Regions from separate parts of the Pseudalkalibacillus sp. JSM 102089 genome, predicted to be linked through region 3. Evidence: riboswitches for the same ligand, from Rfam matches in the RefSeq annotation. Region 3 holds a riboswitch; each other region holds the start of a gene.
What was found. Region 3 has a riboswitch for S-adenosylmethionine ahead of mtnK (S-methyl-5-thioribose kinase). Riboswitches for the same ligand answer to the same signal wherever they lie in the genome.

Region 1: it holds a riboswitch for S-adenosylmethionine, as region 3 does, so the genes downstream of both, ABVF21_RS16675 (sulfite oxidase-like oxidoreductase) here and mtnK (S-methyl-5-thioribose kinase) in region 3, are expected to answer to the same signal.
Region 2: it holds a riboswitch for S-adenosylmethionine, as region 3 does, so the genes downstream of both, metE (5-methyltetrahydropteroyltriglutamate--homocysteine S-methyltransferase) here and mtnK (S-methyl-5-thioribose kinase) in region 3, are expected to answer to the same signal.
Region 4: it holds a riboswitch for S-adenosylmethionine, as region 3 does, so the genes downstream of both, ABVF21_RS17435 (methionine ABC transporter ATP-binding protein) here and mtnK (S-methyl-5-thioribose kinase) in region 3, are expected to answer to the same signal.

Annotation. Positions count from the first base shown of each region.
Region 1 is NZ_JBEWYW010000008.1:115,208-119,655, forward strand. Features, by position in the region: gene ABVF21_RS16665 (ABC transporter substrate-binding protein) at 1-318, opposite strand, end outside; gene ABVF21_RS16670 (copper amine oxidase) at 596-1,945, opposite strand; gene ABVF21_RS16675 (sulfite oxidase-like oxidoreductase) at 2,243-2,905, opposite strand; SAM riboswitch class I at 2,989-3,087, opposite strand; gene ABVF21_RS16680 (GNAT family N-acetyltransferase) at 3,149-3,613, opposite strand; gene ABVF21_RS16685 (GNAT family N-acetyltransferase) at 3,810-4,241, opposite strand; gene ABVF21_RS16690 (GNAT family N-acetyltransferase) at 4,339-4,448, opposite strand, start outside.
Region 2 is NZ_JBEWYW010000019.1:1,611-6,058, forward strand. Features, by position in the region: SAM riboswitch class I at 1,554-1,660, shown strand; cobalamin riboswitch at 1,830-2,011, shown strand; gene metE (5-methyltetrahydropteroyltriglutamate--homocysteine S-methyltransferase) at 2,105-4,393, shown strand.
Region 3 is NZ_JBEWYW010000012.1:73,441-77,888, forward strand. Features, by position in the region: gene ABVF21_RS19425 (sugar ABC transporter substrate-binding protein) at 1-374, opposite strand, end outside; gene mtnA (S-methyl-5-thioribose-1-phosphate isomerase) at 371-1,435, opposite strand; gene mtnK (S-methyl-5-thioribose kinase) at 1,436-2,647, opposite strand; SAM riboswitch class I at 2,762-2,896, opposite strand; gene ABVF21_RS19440 (carbon-nitrogen family hydrolase) at 2,983-3,765, opposite strand; gene ABVF21_RS19445 (pyridoxal phosphate-dependent aminotransferase) at 3,874-4,448, shown strand, end outside.
Region 4 is NZ_JBEWYW010000009.1:70,600-75,047, reverse strand. Features, by position in the region: gene ABVF21_RS17450 (L-lactate dehydrogenase) at 1-129, shown strand, start outside; gene ABVF21_RS17445 (MetQ/NlpA family ABC transporter substrate-binding protein) at 181-1,020, opposite strand; gene ABVF21_RS17440 (methionine ABC transporter permease) at 1,044-1,712, opposite strand; gene ABVF21_RS17435 (methionine ABC transporter ATP-binding protein) at 1,705-2,727, opposite strand; SAM riboswitch class I at 2,907-3,016, opposite strand; gene ilvA (threonine ammonia-lyase) at 3,149-4,159, opposite strand; gene leuD (3-isopropylmalate dehydratase small subunit) at 4,156-4,448, opposite strand, start outside.

The sequences.
Region 1 (4,448 bases), on a different contig from region 3:
AATTGTACCTTTGTTTTTATTTGCTTTTTTCTCTGTTAAAAGTTTTTGCATAAATTCTTCGGTATTCATCGGCTGACGATTAAGCGTAATATCATGCTCCTCTTTTAATCTTGGTGCTACCCATTCATCAACGTACTGATTAATGCCTTCATCTCCTCCCCACATAAAGAGATTTACCTCTGTTCCATTAGAAGAGGATACGATTTCATCCCACTCCTTTGATAACACCTCTGTTTTACCAGTTTCATTGGTTTCACTATTCCCACATGCAACAATAAAAAGTAGCGTTGCGATAATAAATGTTAACTTTTGCTTCATCTAGTTTCCCCCTCTTATAAACTATCCTAGCAACTGAAAGACATATTTGACGAACTTAATTGTGTTTCATAGTCAGACATCATCTATTTTCCCATTATCAGTATACCTTTTTTATAAACATGATGCTGTAACGCTCCTTACATCTCAAACTATAATAAAACCATTTCCTATAGCGTAAGAACGGCAAGTTCATCGTTCTTTTCACGAAGAAAAGCAATAGCCACTTTGGCTATTGCTTTTCTAACGGGTATGTTAGGCTACCCTATCATCTATTCCCTTAGCTTTTCTGCATTTTTCTACGAACAATTACGCCAGTTGCAGCCATAGTTGCAAGAATAGCTGCAACAATCCATTCGATTGGCATTTGCTGTTCAGCTGTACCACCCATACCTGTTTTAGGCATATCAGTTGGCATAGCTTCCATAGCGAATTTATCCGGGAATTGGTTTACGAAAGCACCAGAAAGTCCCTTTGCCGGCTTATACATATGAGCATAAGCTTCACGAACCGAATCATAAGCTGCATCGTAGTCTTCCGTAGTGTAGCTATCAAACGCAGATATTAATTGATTCACATGCATTTGTAACCCTTCAGATAATGGTCCCGCTTCTAATCTACCTTCAGTTGCTGTTTCAAGAAAACTCGAGAAGTCTGCACGATAGTCTTCAAGCGCTTTTAGTGCTTTTTCTTGAGCAGCTTCATCTTCAGCTCCCGTCGCTTGAACATATTCTACAAAGTTACCGATATGTCCAGACCACATTTCTTTAAATTGATTGCCTGCTTCTTCACCATATACAGAAGTTATCGCAGCAGCTAGATCATCCGTATTCTTGCTTAGTGCATCTGCAGATGCATTAAAGTCTTCTGATCCGTCGATTCCGTTCTGCATTGTCATCATTGCAAGACCAGCATGTTCAGATAATAAATGACCTAATGTTGCACGAAGATCAGAGGCTGGTGTTACGGCTTCTGTGTTTTCGAACTTGTCTGGGAACTGATCAGTAATGGCACCAGAGAATCCTTTAGCCACCATTTGCATGTGAGCAATCGCTTCACGTTCTTTCTCGTAAGCCATCTCATAATCACCTGCTACATAGCTATCAAATGAACCAATCAACTGATTAATATGAGCTTGAAGTCCTTCAGACAATGTTTCAGCTTGAAGTCGTTCTCCAGTTGCATTTTCCAAGAAATTAGAGAAATCTTCTTTATAACCATCTAAACTATCTAAAGCTTTTTGTTTTGCATCTTCATCTTCATTACCTGTTGCTTTCACATAGTCAACGAAGAAACCGATATGATTGCTCCAAATTTCATTAAATTCAGCTCCTGCTTCTTCACCATAAACGGATGTAATCGCAGCTGTAAGGTCTTCCGTGTTTTCACTTAAGGCACCAGCAGAAGCTTCAAAATCTTCAGAACCTTCAGCTCCTTTTCTCATTGTTTCTACTGCAAGATAAGCATGCTCACTTAGTAAATGGCCAAGATCAGCACGAAGATCAGCACCTGGTGTTTCTACTGTAGGCTTGTCCATTTGCTCGTCGTGGTCAGAGGCAAATGCTCCAGCAGTTGGTATTAAAAGTGAAAAGCTAAGCGGAACAATTAATAGTCCCTTTTTCCAATCGATCACTTTCTTTTTCATATTCTTGTTCGTATTCATTATCAAATCCACTCCCCTTAATTTTGATTTACACTTAGCTAACGGAGAGAAGATCCATTTGGATCATTCTTTTTTAAAATTCTTCTCTTTTTTTAATTACGAGACAATAAAAAGTCAGCAAAACCCACACATACTAAGGTTCTGCTGACTTTCAAATTTTAACTATTTTTTTATAGATATGATGATATTTAGAATGTGATAATAAACTACCTTTTCCTCAATCAATTCTATATGTGTTAATCACGCCCGCTTTTTTAAGAAAAATTAATCAAACTCTTTTTTCTCCCATTCATCTTCCGGTAGTCCCAAATCCTCTCCAGAAAACCTTTCTTCTTTAAATGGATCGGCATGGTTATGAAATCCGTTTTGTTCCCAAAAACCAGGTTTGTCTTCATTGATAAATTCTATCCCTCTGATCCATTTAATACTTTTCCAGAAGTAGAGATGCGGTACAACTAACCTAAGAGGCCATCCGTGTTTTGCCGTTAATTTCTCTCCATCGACTGAGTGGGCAAGAATAACATCATCTCTCATTAAGTCAGTGAGGTGAATATTCGTTGAATAGTTATAGTCTCCATGTAGCATAACATAGTTCGTTTTCGGTACTATCCCATATGCGTTCATAAAATCCTTAATCAAAACCCCTTCAAAAGTATTATCAAACCTAGACCACCTTGTGACACAGTGAATATCACACTTTACTTTCTTCTGTGGTAAGGCAAGTATGTCGCTATAGGAAATGATCACTTCCTTATCAATTTCTCCAAATACACTTAGGTTCCATGTCGACATCTCATACACAGGTACATCACCTTCATGTAGAATAGGGAACCTTTCTGTAAGTACTTGCCCCGGTGGCAGACGATCACCATACTTTTCACTTGCATCTGGAACTTTCATTTTGCGAATACGGTCAGCTTTTTTCAAATTCTTCACAACCCGTCTCTCATTTATTGAATCGTCTAAAAAACTCTTCCTAACTAATAAGGAAGAGTTCGCTTCAGAGCTCTTCCTTATCTCTCAGAGCATAGACTCTGCTGGATTTGGCACCTTGTCTATCAGGTTGCCGGGCATCAAAGGGCCAGTCCCTCCGCCTCTCTCAATAAGGAAATTAAATAATGTAATTTTGATTCATTCTATCGGTCTATTTAGTATTTTGCAATTATTGTTTTAAACGAGATTTTTTTTCATTTCAACAAATTGAAACTCTCCCCCATTGGTTTGTTGCATAAACAGATGAGTGATTTGAAACCCAGCCCTTTGATACACTTTTATGGCTCGTTTATTAAATTCAGCTACTGCCATTCCGAAGGAAGTTGGATGATACAATTCAACTGCTTTTTGAAGGCCAGCCTCTAAAAAAGAAAAGCCTTCTCCTTTTCCAACATTATAGGGACACATTCCTAGACCAATTTCTATATGGTTGTCTTCATGCTCATGAAAACTAAAAAAACCAATAAGATGATCCCTTTGGTAAACGCTCCAATAATTTTCATTGCTGACTGCATCTTCTCGGAACTCTTTTAGATCTTCAAGATCCTCGTCCATATTATAAAATGAGTATACCCCATCATAGTTCCAGGAGATAATTCGCTCGACTGCTTCATGACTTATTAACTTAAATTGATATAACAATACTCTCCCTCATTTCTGCGCGATTGAAAAGGAAAAGCCCCATGCTGGGAAATGCATGGGGCTCACACTTTATATTTTAAGGGGGGCAGGAACCGGGGAAGTCCCTGCAAAAATAGTGTAGCAAGTTCCAAGGGCATGATGATTAATTATGAGTTGTTTTTCACATTCTTTTAATAAATGAAAAGAAGCTGGACAACTATTTATAAACCATGATTGTTTGAAGTTCTCGAAATCCAATGTCTTTATAAATGTATTTCGCGAAGTTAGAGGAATACACATTCAAACGAATTTCCTCATATCCCTGTTCTTTGAAGTTTTCAATACTCGCTTGAACCAGCTGCTTAGAATACCCTTTCCCACGAAACTTTGGAAAAACAAATACATCATAAATGAACCCATGCTTGCTTTCTGTAAAATAATCCGTGTTTTCTCCAAGTAATACCCAGCCAGCAATTTCCCCTTCGTCGCGATAAATGAGGTGGTAACCACCTCGATCCAGAATAGATGATACAATTTCGAGTGCTTTCTCTTCTTTTACGATACCAGGATTTGTCGTTCCTTCATTAACAGATTGAATGGAATTCGATAAAATAAAATCTCTTTCTTCTATCGTCGCTCGTTCGATCACATAGTTTCCCTCCATCATCAAAATCATTCATTACTCGTTTATTCTTGATGCAAGAACCTTATTCCTCCCATAAGTAAGGTGCATATTCTTACCAAATTTATTTTTTTGTTAAAGCATAGACGCATGTATCAGTTAGTTTACTGCCATCAATTGAGACATGGTCGTTTCGTAAAATAGCCTCAAGTTGAAACAATTGTTTCTCGGCAA
Region 2 (4,448 bases), on a different contig from region 3:
AAAAAGCTTTGCCGGAAGTGGGTTCGGTCGCGTTATCGGGTTTTCATGAAATGAAAAAATATCCATTTTATTCATCTCATGAATATGTATTATTTGAATTAATGGAGGGACTCTAACATGGGTGATAACTTTGAAATTGTTTAAGATAAAAAATCCAATAATAAGAAGTTTCCTATTGGTTACTGCGGTCTTTTCATCTATATTTATAATTGTTATTTTGATTGCGACCCTTTCGGCAAATGAAATCGGTCACCTCCCAATCGTCATCAAATGGTGATAATCATTTTTTCATTATGAAATAATGATTTAATATCCAAACAAATCTCATCTAAAAGCCCCATGCTTCAAATTGAAGCGTGGGGCTTTTAGATGAACGAACTTGAAAACATCCGCCTGGATTCTATTATTACTACATTCAGCTATCTTTCTTCATTTTTTTATATGCTAGTGGTCTGTTTGATTCCAAATTTGTCCAAGATTTAAAGGAACATAAACCTCATCGCCATGAACGTGACGATTAAAAATCGGTTTATGAATTGATGGTTCTAGAAGAGGATAATAGCGTTTTCGTCGTGCTCGATACCGTTCCAAATAACTTATCAAAATTTTCCAAAGAGTCAATTCATCTATATCACTTTGGTTATAAAAGGTTAGTATGAATATATTCAGAGGGGGAATAGGAATATTTAATACCAGTCAACGTTACGGCAGAGAAAAAGAATGGTTGATAACAGACCATGTTTAAAGAATTGAGTGAATTTTCCTTTATTGCCCATTTTTTAAATTTAACCTTCCTAATAGAAGAACAAAAATTAATAAGGGAATACTACCTAACGCTCAGAGTGTAACCCCACTGAAACAAGGTGTTATAGCTATTGGAAGTACACCTTTTTAATTCGGAATTATTGTGTGGGTTTTTAAAGAAGAGTCCTGCAAGAGTATGGTGGTATTGTATTGTTTTATCAATGTAGGCTGCGCTGTTTCATTCAATATTCGATCCGGACCTGGAACCAATTACGGAATTGTTGAGTCAATTGTAGATGGACAAACGGTTACGAACTCTTGTTAGAAACATGGAGAGACTGTTATAGGCAAATATGGAACGAGTGATCTGTAGAATTATATTGGAGAAGGGTATATATCTGATACGTATGTGTATACCGGATCAGACGGATGAGTTGCCCCAATCTGTTATTGAAAACCGATTCTAGTGGAAAGAAGGGTATAAATGGTGAAATAAAAATGATAGGTATGGGAGGAAAAGCACCACGTATTTGTTGCATCTCATGAAGCTTATGACAAATTTGAATATTTTACTCAAAATGGGTTGATTACGTGTTGCTCTGATTTAAAAGTATTATGTTTTGAAAAAGATAGTAGGGTCGAAAATACCACATGATGTATTAAACGAACCTGTATCTTCTCTTTCATTGAATAGACTTTTTCACTAGTTTCGGACACTTCTGATGATTTGTGATAATTTACCAACTTTTCAGAAAAAAGACTTTTCATTTCCGTTTACTCATGTATAATGTGTATTAGTTTAATAGAATTCCTTATCGAGAGAGGCAGAGGGACAGGCCCGATGAAGCCCGGCAACCATCAAGTATATGCTTGAAACGGTGCCAATTCCTGCAGATTAACGTCTGGGAGATGAGGAGGAGTTCGTGTAAAACTCTTCCTTTTTACTAAGGAAGAGTTTTTTTGTTTTTAAGAAAGCTTTAACTTTATTAAAGGACTAAAGATTAAGAAAAATTAAGAGTTTCGCCATAATGGTCATGGCGATAAACTAAGTTTTTTCAATTTGATATCTATCCTATTTTGAAAACAAAATCATTCCAGCATGAGGTGTTGTGACAGATGGTCACAGCTTAAAAGGGAAGACCGGTGAAAGACCGGCGCGGTCCCGCCACTGTGAGGGGGAGCGACTTACTAACCACTCTTACGTAACGGGAAGGGGGAAGAAGCGTTGAACCTGAGCCAGGAGACCTGCCTCATGACTGCCCTTGTACTCTACGGATCGATAGAGGAGGTGAGGAATCATGTGATACATTGCTTTCAGCATAAATTCGCACAAAAATATTACGACGAGAGGAAGAGTAAAATGACATTTAAGAGTTCAAACATTGGTTACCCTCGAATTGGAGAAAAACGTGAATGGAAGAAGCTTCTTGAAAAGTTCTGGGCGGGTAAACTGGATGAAGACACTTTTACAGAGGAGTCAAAACAGCTTAGGCTTTCGTACCTTAAAAAACAACGAGATAAGGGGATTGATCTTATTCCTGTCGGCGATTTCAGCTTATACGATCATGTGCTTGATACCGGGGTAATGTTTGGAATCGTACCAACGCGCTTTGACTATGATGGTGGGGGTGTATCCCTTCAAACGTATTTTAATATCGCACGGGGAACAAAAGGAGCGCCGGCAGCTGAAATGACAAAGTGGTATAACACGAATTACCACTACATTGTTCCTGAACTAAATGAGAGTACACCTTCTCTAGTTCATAATCGCCCGCTTGAGTATTACAGGGAAGCGAAACAGGAACTTGGTATTGAAGGGAAACCAGTGCTAATTGGTCCGATCAGCTTTGTTCTTTTATCGAAGGGATATGCTAAAGAGCAATTCAACGATGTGGTTTATCAGTTCCTTCCGCTATATGAACAGGTGCTGAATGAACTGGGGGAGGAAGGTGTCCAGTGGGTGCAATTCGATGAACCTGCACTTGTTACGACTCTTTCGGATGATGTAGTCAACCTATATAAAGAGGTGTATGAGGCGTTACATAATGCGGCACCAGAAGTAAACGTGCTTCTTCAGACGTATTTCGAGAGTGTGACCCATTATGAAGAAGTGACGAAACTCCCTGTTCAGGGAATTGGGCTTGATTTTGTGCATGACCGGAGTGAGAATTTGAAGGCTGTAAAAGAGAAAGGTTTTCCACAGGATAAGGTTCTTGTTGCAGGGTTGATCGATGGACGTAATGTTTGGCGATCGAAGCTTGATAAGAAAATTTCTCTATTGAATGAGCTAGCCCAAGCTGTTGATAAAGGTCGTATTATTGTTCAGCCGTCTTCAAGTTTGCTACATGTACCTGTTACGGTGAAGAGTGAGAAGGACATTCCAGATGTGCTGTTTAACGCTCTTTCATTTGCTGATGAGAAGCTTGATGAAGTCGTTTTACTTGCGCAGGGACTCGAAAAGGGAGAATCGGCTATTCAATTGGAGATCAAGTCAAGTGTAAAAGCTATTCAAGAACTTAATCATTCTCCACAGCGGAATAATAAGCAGGTGCAGGAAACGATTCACAATCTCGGAGAAGCAAAACGGAAAGCACCGTTTAAAGTTCGTCATGACTTACAGCAAAAGTCGTTACAGATTCCGTTCCTTCCAACGACAACGATTGGAAGCTTTCCGCAGACAAAGGAAGTGCGCAAGCAGCGTTTGCAATGGAGGAAGGGTGAACTAAGCGATGCTGCATACGAGACGTACATTAAAGAAGAAATTAAGAAATGGATTGACATTCAGGAAGAGATTGGTCTCGATGTCCTTGTGCATGGTGAGTTCGAGCGAACTGATATGGTGGAATACTTTGGTGAGAAATTAAACGGGTTTCAATTTACGAAATTTGGATGGGTTCAGTCCTATGGTTCGCGCTGTGTGAAGCCACCGTTGATTTTTGGTGATGTCTCTTTTAATACGCCAATGACGGTAAAAGAAACCATCTATGCTCAGTCATTAACAGATAAGCATGTAAAAGGCATGTTGACAGGACCGATCACGATTGTGAACTGGTCGTTCGTACGGGATGATCGAACAAAGACTGAAGTAGCGAATCAAATTGCACTTGCGCTTCGAGAAGAAATAGAGGAGCTTGAACGAAATGCCATACTTGTGATCCAGGTCGACGAGCCGGCACTTCGTGAGGGTCTTCCACTGAAGGAAGAACTGCATGACAGTTATTTGAAAGCTGCAGTCTATGCGTTTAAATTGGTAACCTCCTCCGTGGAGAATGAGACGCAAATCCATACGCATATGTGCTATTCGGAATTTGAGGAAATCATTGGCTCGATTAAAGCTTTGGACGCAGATGTGATCTCGATTGAAACATCGAGAAGCCACGGCGAGCTAATTAAGGCTTTTGAAGACAGTACGTATGAACGGGGAATTGGGCTTGGTGTGTATGATATTCACAGTCCCCGCGTTCCTGAGCTTAGTGAGATGAAACGAAGCATTGATCGAGCGCTTCAGGTACTGGATCCAAAGCTGTTCTGGATCAATCCAGACTGTGGATTGAAGACAAGGGGCGTAGAGGAAACAGTTGAAGCATTGAAAGTGATGGTAGAGGCGGCTAAGCAAACAAGGGGAAAATATCTCGCCCAAAAGAATTAAGAATTAAGAAATAAGAATTAAGAGAATTGCGTGGACAGTTCGAGACAAATAAAAA
Region 3 (4,448 bases):
TGATCAATTAAGATCGCATCGACTTTTTGGTTGATGGCTGTATCAAGGAGTGTAGCCATTTTGGAAAGGTCATTATCAGCATTATAAACTTGAACGCTTCCGCCAAATTTTTCTACCTGATCTTCAACTCCTTTTACGTACTGGGAAGAAAATGTACCGAGGGATGCTTGCATAATCGCTGCTATTTTGATAGGTTTTTGAACTTCTTTTGGAATGTCTGAAGAAGTTTTAGACGCTTCTTCACCTGTGTTTGAAGTTGTCTCACTAGATTCCGTTGTGCTTGCTTCTGGTGTACTTACGGCATCTTGCTCATTAGTACAAGCAGCAAGTACGATGAGAAGAAGAATGGATAAAATAAGTCCTAAGCGTTTCATGAATGTACCTCCGTGTTTTTAGCGTGTGGCAAAGCAAGATGAGCAAGGTTTTCAGCGTACGGTGTTCGAACGATACCGTGCTCCGTAATGATTCCGCTGAGTAATTCATTTGGCGTCACATCAAAAGCAGGATTAAATACATCAATGTTCTCAGCTGCAACACGTTCACCTTTATAATGCGTAATTTCTTTCGGATCTCGCTCCTCAATCGGAATCGCTTCTCCGTTAGGGATCGAGTAGTCAATTGTTGAGATGGGTGCAGCAACATAAAAAGGAACGTTATATGCTTTTGCGATATGGGCAAGGCCAAGCGTACCAATCTTGTTAGCTGTATCACCATTTGCAGCAATCCGATCAGCACCGACTATAACTGCAGCGATTTTCTTCGTTTTTAAAACGTGAGCTACCATACTGTCTGTAATAAGCGTAACGTCAATACCAGCACGCTCAAGCTCCCATGCGGTTAATCGAGCACCTTGTAGAACTGGTCTGGTTTCCGTCGCAATTGCGGAGATGGAGAGACCGTTTTCCTTTGCCAGATGGAGAGGCGCAAGAGCCGTCCCGTATTTTGCTGTTGCGATCCCACCTGCATTGCAATGTGTGAGGATGGTATCCCCATCATTTAATAGCTTCAGACCATGTTCTCCAATCCGCTGACAGACAAGCTCATCCTCTTTATGGATGGTAAGTGCTTCGTGCAGAATCGCTTCTTTCATTTTTTTCACTGTCGGTAAGGAAAAGCTAGCTCGGATGATGCGATCAATCGCCCAAGAGAGATTTACTGCAGTGGGACGAGAGGAGGCAAGATATTTCCCTTGGTTGACTAGCGCTGTCTTAAACGCTGTTGCTTCGTTTGTTTGGACATGCTGACTCCAAAGAACAAGACCATACGCTGCGGCGATTCCAATGGCTGGTGCTCCGCGGACAACAAGGGCAGAAATGCTATTCCAGACATCCTCGATTGCCGTTTGCTTAAGGTAGATCTCTTGTTGTGGAAGCTGCCGTTGATCGAGCAGTAAGAGATGATCACCTTTCCATTGGAGTGATGAGATGACAGTCATTTAAATGACCTCCTTGATGGCTTTAATGTATTGTTCAATCGAAGTGATGCTTTTTCGGTCTAAAATAAGTTTTTTTCCAAGGGTAAGCGCCTTTTTTTCCACAGCGAGTTTTACTTTTGGATCAGTGATCGTCTCGATCTCTTCTACATGAGCAAGTCCAATCGTTCTTCGGATGATCTTACAGCCGGAAAATCCAATGCTATCGACAAAAATAGATTGTAGAAGAGCGTCTAGGTATCCTCTTGAATAACGATTATCTTCTGAGAGATGGTCGGCCCATAATGATCGGAAAGTAGATTCGAATACGTTCCAAACCTCAGTAGTGACGCCAAATAAATAAGCGAGGTATCCTTCTTTCTCTTCTTCTGACCTATGTGCCTCCTGCGACAGGATACTAAGCGCAATATTGGCGATAAAAGCACCGACATCAAAACCAGCTGGGCCATAGAAAGCAAATTCTGGGTCGATTATTTTAGTTGAACTTTCCGTAACAAACAGGCTACCTGTATGTAAGTCCCCGTGTATCAAAGCTTCTCCTTTTGTTAAAAAAGAGTGTTTGAGGGAGGCAACTTCAGTGAGGAAATCGTCATCTTCCCACAGCGATTCAACATCTGCTCGAAGCTCTTCTGTAAAGGCATTGCTTTCGGCATTGTAGAAAGGATCTGAAAATACGAGGCTTTCTGTTATGCCACATAAGTCTGGATTACTAAACCGTTTGGCAAGCTCTTTCTTATTTGCTGAACCAAGACCGTAATCAGAAGTGAAAAAGAGTGTATGAGCGAGATAGGTACCGACGTTTCTTGCAAGCTCAGGATATATACGACCTTCAATAAGTCCTTTTCTTAAAATAGTGTAAGTTGATAAATCTTCCATAACCGTTGCGGCTTTTTCCGAGTCATGCAAATAAACGATCGGAGAAAAGTCAGGAACGAGCGCGTGAGCTTGCTTGAGTGCCTCGCTTTCAATTCTGGATCGATCAAGTGTAAGCGGCCAGGATTCGCCAACGACTTTGGCATAAGGCAAGGCTTGTTTGACGATCCAGGATTGTCCTGTTTTCTTGTGTTGAACATGAAAGACATAATTTAAGTTGCCATCGCCAATTTCCTTTACATGAACGGGAGCGGTGCGATCCAAAAGCTTGTGATACTCTAAAAATTGCACTACGGTTTCTGTTGTAAACGGTGTGTACCCTGAAGTGATCTGAATACCCATGTAAAATTCCCCTTTCAACTATTTATGGTTGATGTATTGCATGAACATCGGAATTTCGGCATAAAAAAAGCCTCTTTCCGAAGAAAGAGGCTTGAAGATAGAGATACTTCACACCTCTTATCTTCCAGAATGAATATCATCCTGTTGGAAGTAGCACCGTGCCATTTAAGCCATCTTAATCTGGACTTAAAAATAGGTCGGTTGCTGGGCGTCATAGGGCCAAATCCCTCAGCCTGCTCTTGATAAGAGAAAGTTTATGAAATTATTTTACAATTTTTTCGCTTGAAATGTATGTTACAGAGAAAGGAACGTGTTTGTCAATAATATTTTGAATATTATTTATAAATATCTGGACGTCGATCTTCAAAGATAGGAATGCGATTCCGGATCGATGACATTTCCTCTTCGTCAATAGAACCTGTTAAAATAACTTCTTCTTCTCCTGCTTCTGCGATAATTGTTCCCCACGGATCAATGATCAATGAGTGTCCTCCAAACGCATTATCAGGATCTGCCCCGACACGATTACAGGCAATCACGTAGCACTGATTTTCAATCGCGCGACTGATAAGTAATGCTCGCCAATGATCGGTGCGTTGCTTTGGCCATTCTGCTGGTACGAACAAAACTTGGGCACCTTCAACTGCATGAAGGCGAAGCCACTCAGGAAAGCGAATATCATAACAAATGAACCCAGCGCATGGGAGTTCTTCAAGTGTAAAATGACTTTTTTCATTTCCAGAAACGAGGAACTTCTCTTCATTCATCAAACGAAACAGGTGCGCTTTGCTATACTCATGAACGAGCTGCCCATCTCGATTGAACACAAGCATGGTGTTCGTTACTTCGCCGTTATGATGCTTAGCGATGGAGCCCCCAACAATATTTACGTCGTTCTTTTTGGCGAGGCGAGATAGAAAAGCAATCGACTTTTCTGCATCAGTATCTCCAATTTCATCAAGGCGAGATAAATCATAACCTGTGGACCACAATTCTGGTAAAACGATGATATCTGGTTTGTCACTCACCGCCTTAGAAACAAGCTCTTCAACTTTAGAGAAATTCTTTTCTGGATTGCCGAAAGCAATATCAAATTGCAACAGGGCAAGGTTTTTCATTGAGTTGTCCTCCTTACATGTTTAGAAGTTGACCTTTACATGGTTGTGTATCCAAGATAACATAACTTATTAGAATTTCTCGAAAATTTTAACAGGATGTGATTCCATTTGAAACAATTTCAAACTTCAGATGCACTTAAACGTTTACCAGAACAATTCTTTGCGAAGCTTGCTGGAAAAGTGAACCGTTATGTAGAGGCGGGATATGACATTATTAACCTTGGACAAGGAAACCCTGATCAGCCGACGCCTGCTCATATTATCGAGTCTTTGCAGCAGGCAGCTGAAAACCCTGCATACCACAAGTATCCGCCATTTAGGGGACAGCCCTTTCTGAAACAAGCCGCGGCTGATTTCTATAAGCGAGAGTTTGGTGTTGAGCTTGATCCAGAGAAGGAGGTGGCCGTCCTATTTGGTGGAAAAGCGGGCCTTGTAGAAGTGAGTCAATGTTTGTTAAATAAAAGTGATGTGGCACTTGTTCCGGATCCTGGATACCCTGATTACTGGTCTGGAGTAGCAATGGCTGAAGCGGATATGCAAATGATGCCGTTACTTGAAGAAAATGATTTTCTGCCAGATTATAGCGCGATCCCTGAGGGTGCTCTTGCAAAAGCGAAGCTCATGTTCTTAAATTATCCAAACAATCCTACCGCTGCTGTAGCAACGAAAAGTTTTTTTGATGA
Region 4 (4,448 bases), on a different contig from region 3:
CCCGCAATTGTGAATAACAACGGCATTCGTGAAATTATTGAACTTGACCTTGATCAAACCGAGCTAGATCAATTGCACCATTCTGCAAAAACGTTAAAAGAAGCGATGAAGCCAGTTTTCCAACATTAAAATGAGTAAAAAAAGGTTCTCCGCGAAATGACGGAGAACCTTTTTTCTTTCTTATTTGTCTACTGGTACAACAGCGCCATCGTATTCTTCTTCAATAAAGCTTTGAATTTCATCAGAATGAAGAACTTCTACTAACGCCTGGATCGCTTCATTGTCTTCGTCACCTTTGTTTACTGTAATCACATTCACATATGGTGAGTCTGAATTTTCAAGTGCAATGGCATCCTCTTGAGGATTAAGTCCTGCATCAATCGCATAGTTTGTATTGATCATCACTGCATCACCTTCACCTTGCTGGTAAATCTGTGGAAGCAGTGAAGCCTCAACATCTGTTTTGAAATCAATATTCTTAGGGTTTTCAGCAATATCTTCAACTGTTGCATCTGAAGCCTTTACACCTTCTTTTAATGTGATAAGGCCCTGTGCTTCAAGTAATGACAGCATACGTCCATGGTCAGAAACAGAGTTACTCATTATGATTTGAGCACCATCAGGAAGCTCATCTAAGCTCTTGTAATCCTGAGAGTAAACACCGATTGGCTCGATATGAATGCCTCCAGCGTTCACGAAGTCATAATTATCGTTTTCTTCCATTTGCAAGTCCATATAAGGTATTGTTTGGAAGTAGTTTGCATCTAATTCACCATTTGCAAGCGTCTTATTAGGTAGAATGTAATCCTGGAATGTTTTAATTTCAAGCTCTATTCCTTTTTCCTCTAACATCGGCTTAGCTTCTTCAAGAATTTCAGCATGGGGAATGTTTGATGCACCTACTACGATTTTCTTCGAATCTCCACCGTCACCAGAACCTTCGCTGTTTCCGCCATTGTTGCCACATGCAGCAAGAACCGCAAGAGCAAGAACTGTTATTAGCGATAAAAACTTTTTCATCATAACCTCTCCTTTTCTCCTTATTATCTTTTATCTATTACTCGTGTTGCAACGTCTCCACAAACCTGAAGAATCGCAACAATTACTAATATCAATACTGTTGCAACAAGTGTCACGTCAGGATTGTTCCGTTGGAAACCTTCAAGATAAGCGAGGTTTCCGAGACCCCCTGCGCCTACGACACCAGCCATAGCGGTGTAGCTTACAAGAGCTATCGCCGTCACAGTAATCCCTGAAATAAGGGCTGGCATTGCTTCTGGTAGAAGCACTTTAAAAATAATCGAACCATTGGATGCTCCCATTGACTGAGAAGCTTCAATGACCCCTTTATCCACTTCACGTAAAGCAATTTCAACCATTCTCGCATAAAATGGCGCCGCTCCTGCAATAAGGGCTGGAAGGGCAGCATTAGCACCTAGCATTGTCCCTATAATGTAAACCGAAAGAGGGATAAGCAAGATAATCAAAATAATAAATGGTATGGAGCGAAATAAGTTCACGACTCCGGCAATAATACTATTCACAAATTTGTTTTCCCATATGTTCCCTCTACCTGTTAGAAACAACAATAATCCAAGGAGGATTCCGAGAATAAACGTTGCCAGCACCGAAATTGCCGTCATGTACGCTGTTTGTAGAGTGGCTTCCCACATAGATTCCCACCTGACGTTAGGAAATAACGATTCAGTCATTCGTAATCACCTCCGCTTTAACACCTTGGGCTTGCACATAATTCAAGGCCATTTCTACCACAGCTGGTTCCCCTTTAAGGAACACAGAAAGTTTTCCATAAGGACCATCCTGTGTATGAGAAATCTTCCCTTGAATAATGTTGACTTCTACATCAAATTTACGAATCAACTCTGTCACAAGTGGTGAACCTGTTTTTCCTTTCACAAAGGTAAACTGAACAAGTTCTCCATCCTGACTCGTTGCCAGATGTGCAATCGATTCCTTCATTTCTTCAGGCTCGCTTAGCTGATTAACAAAGTCTTTCGTAATCTCTTCCTGCGGATGGTGGAAAACTTCAAGGACAGAACCATTCTCCACTACTCGTCCATTCTCCATCACGGCTACACGATGGCAAATTTTTCGTATGACGTGCATTTCATGCGTGATAAGGACAATCGTAAGGCCAAGCTTGTGATTAATTTCAGTCAGAAGTTCCAGAATGCTATCCGTCGTTTTAGGATCTAAAGCAGAAGTAGCTTCATCACAAAGCAAAACCTTTGGATTATTAGCAAGTGCTCTCGCAATACCCACTCGCTGCTTTTGTCCACCACTTAGTTGTGAAGGATAAGCTCCTTCTCTACCTTCGAGTCCAACAAGTTTAATTAATTCATCAACACGCTTCATTCTCTTTTCTTTCGGAACACCTGATATTTCAAGAGGGAACGCGATGTTATCACGTACCGTTCTTGACCAGAGAATATTAAAATGCTGGAAAATCATTCCAATTTCCTGTCTTGCTGCACGAAGATCTTTTCCCTTAAGAGAAGATAGATTATTACCAGCCACTGTGACTGTCCCATCAGTAGGTCTCTCAAGAAGGTTAAGCATTCGAATTAGCGTACTTTTCCCAGCACCACTGTAGCCAATAACACCAAATATTTCGCCTTTTTTGACTTCAAGGTTAACATCCTTAACGGCTTCCACCTTCCCGGATTTCGAAAAGAAGGTCTTATTAATGCCTTTAAGCTCAATCACATGTCTCACATCCTTTATGCATTTGCATGATCAGCTACCTGAAACAGGACTTAAGTCCCATGCCTTTGTTCTTTATTTCTATGCACTTAGAAACCTAATTCGCTTATCACTTTGTATAGTAAAGTAAAAAAATGCCCTTCTGCTTTGAGCAGAAAGGCATTTGATAAATCGATGTCTTCCTCTCATTTCTCAAAGCAATCGCTTTGCAGGAATTGGCACCTTTTCAAACGAGTCGTTTGACGGTTGCCGGGCTTCATAGGGCCAGTCCCTCCACCTCTCTGAATAAGAGATATATAGTTGTTATTACTTTACTGTGGTTAAGTGCTAAATGAATTCTAGCATGGTACTTTATGAGTGTCAATTACTGAGCAAAAAGTCGGAATAATCTAAAATATATACGTTGAACCCCATTAGAAAACCATCAGCTTATTCGCCTGATGGTTTTCGCTCGTTGAGAAAGTTGTTTATAAAGGGATATTTTCGCAAGATCCGCATTCCCTCCACTAACAACAACACCAATTCTCTTACCTTCTAAACGATTAGACTTGCATAAGACAGCAGCTACCGATGCAGCACCTGCACCTTCTACAAGTGTTTTGTGTCTTTCAAGCATAAAGACAATCGCTGCAGCAATTTCTTCTTCTGACACGGTTAGCATATCATCAACAAGCTCTTCAATAATTGGAAAGGTTAATTTTCCAGCTTCTTTCACAGAAATACCGTCTGCAATCGATTTGACAGATTGAAGGACAAGAGGACCAGTACCTTTAAATCGATTCCATGTCGCAGATGCTTCAGAAGCCTGGACCCCGATGATTTTCACGTGAGGAAAGAACGACTTAATCGCCATCGCCATTCCAGCTAACAATCCTCCACCTCCAACAGGCACGAGAATCGCATCTAAGTCAGGACACTGTTGCATCATTTCGAGTGCAACCGTTCCCTGTCCTGCCATTACTTCAGGATCATCGAAAGCATGAACGAATGTGGCCCCTTTCTCAACACGCTCACGATCCGCTCCACTAAACGCTTCGTTATACGATTCTCCTTCAAGAACAACCTCTGCTCCATAAGATCGCGTCGCATCAATTTTGCTTGTCGGTGTATGGACGGGCATATAAATCTTAGCTTTAATTCCACGCTCTCTAGCAGAAAGCGCCACTCCCTGAGCATGGTTTCCAGCCGATGCAGCAACAATCCCTCGCGCTGCCTCAATATCCGTTAGCGACGCAACTTTGTTATAAGCACCTCGAAGTTTGAAGGAACCCGTTCGTTGAAGGTTTTCCATCTTCATGAAGACATCTCTATTTGTATAATCATTAAGCGTTGTCGACTGCTGAAGCGGGGTCCTGTGGACGGCTTCCAGCAAATTCTCCATTGCTTTTACGACATGAACGTTATATTTCTCCTGGTAATTCCCAACGTCATTCACTCTCCTACAAGTTGTTTTTCTTCATATAATTTAATTTTATCTTCGAGAGATAAAGTTCGAGATACTTCATCCCATCCATTTAACAGCATTTCTTTCCAATAAGGATCGATCTCGAACGACGCATTTAGTCCTTCTCCATCAATTACTTGCTGTTTACTTAGGTCTACGCTAAGTTCGTATCCATCCTTCGCTTTTTGAAAAAGCTCCGAGATCGTTTCTTGATCAAGAGCGATAGGAAGTATACCGTTTTTTACACAGTTGTTATAAAAGATATCAGCAAAGCTTGTCG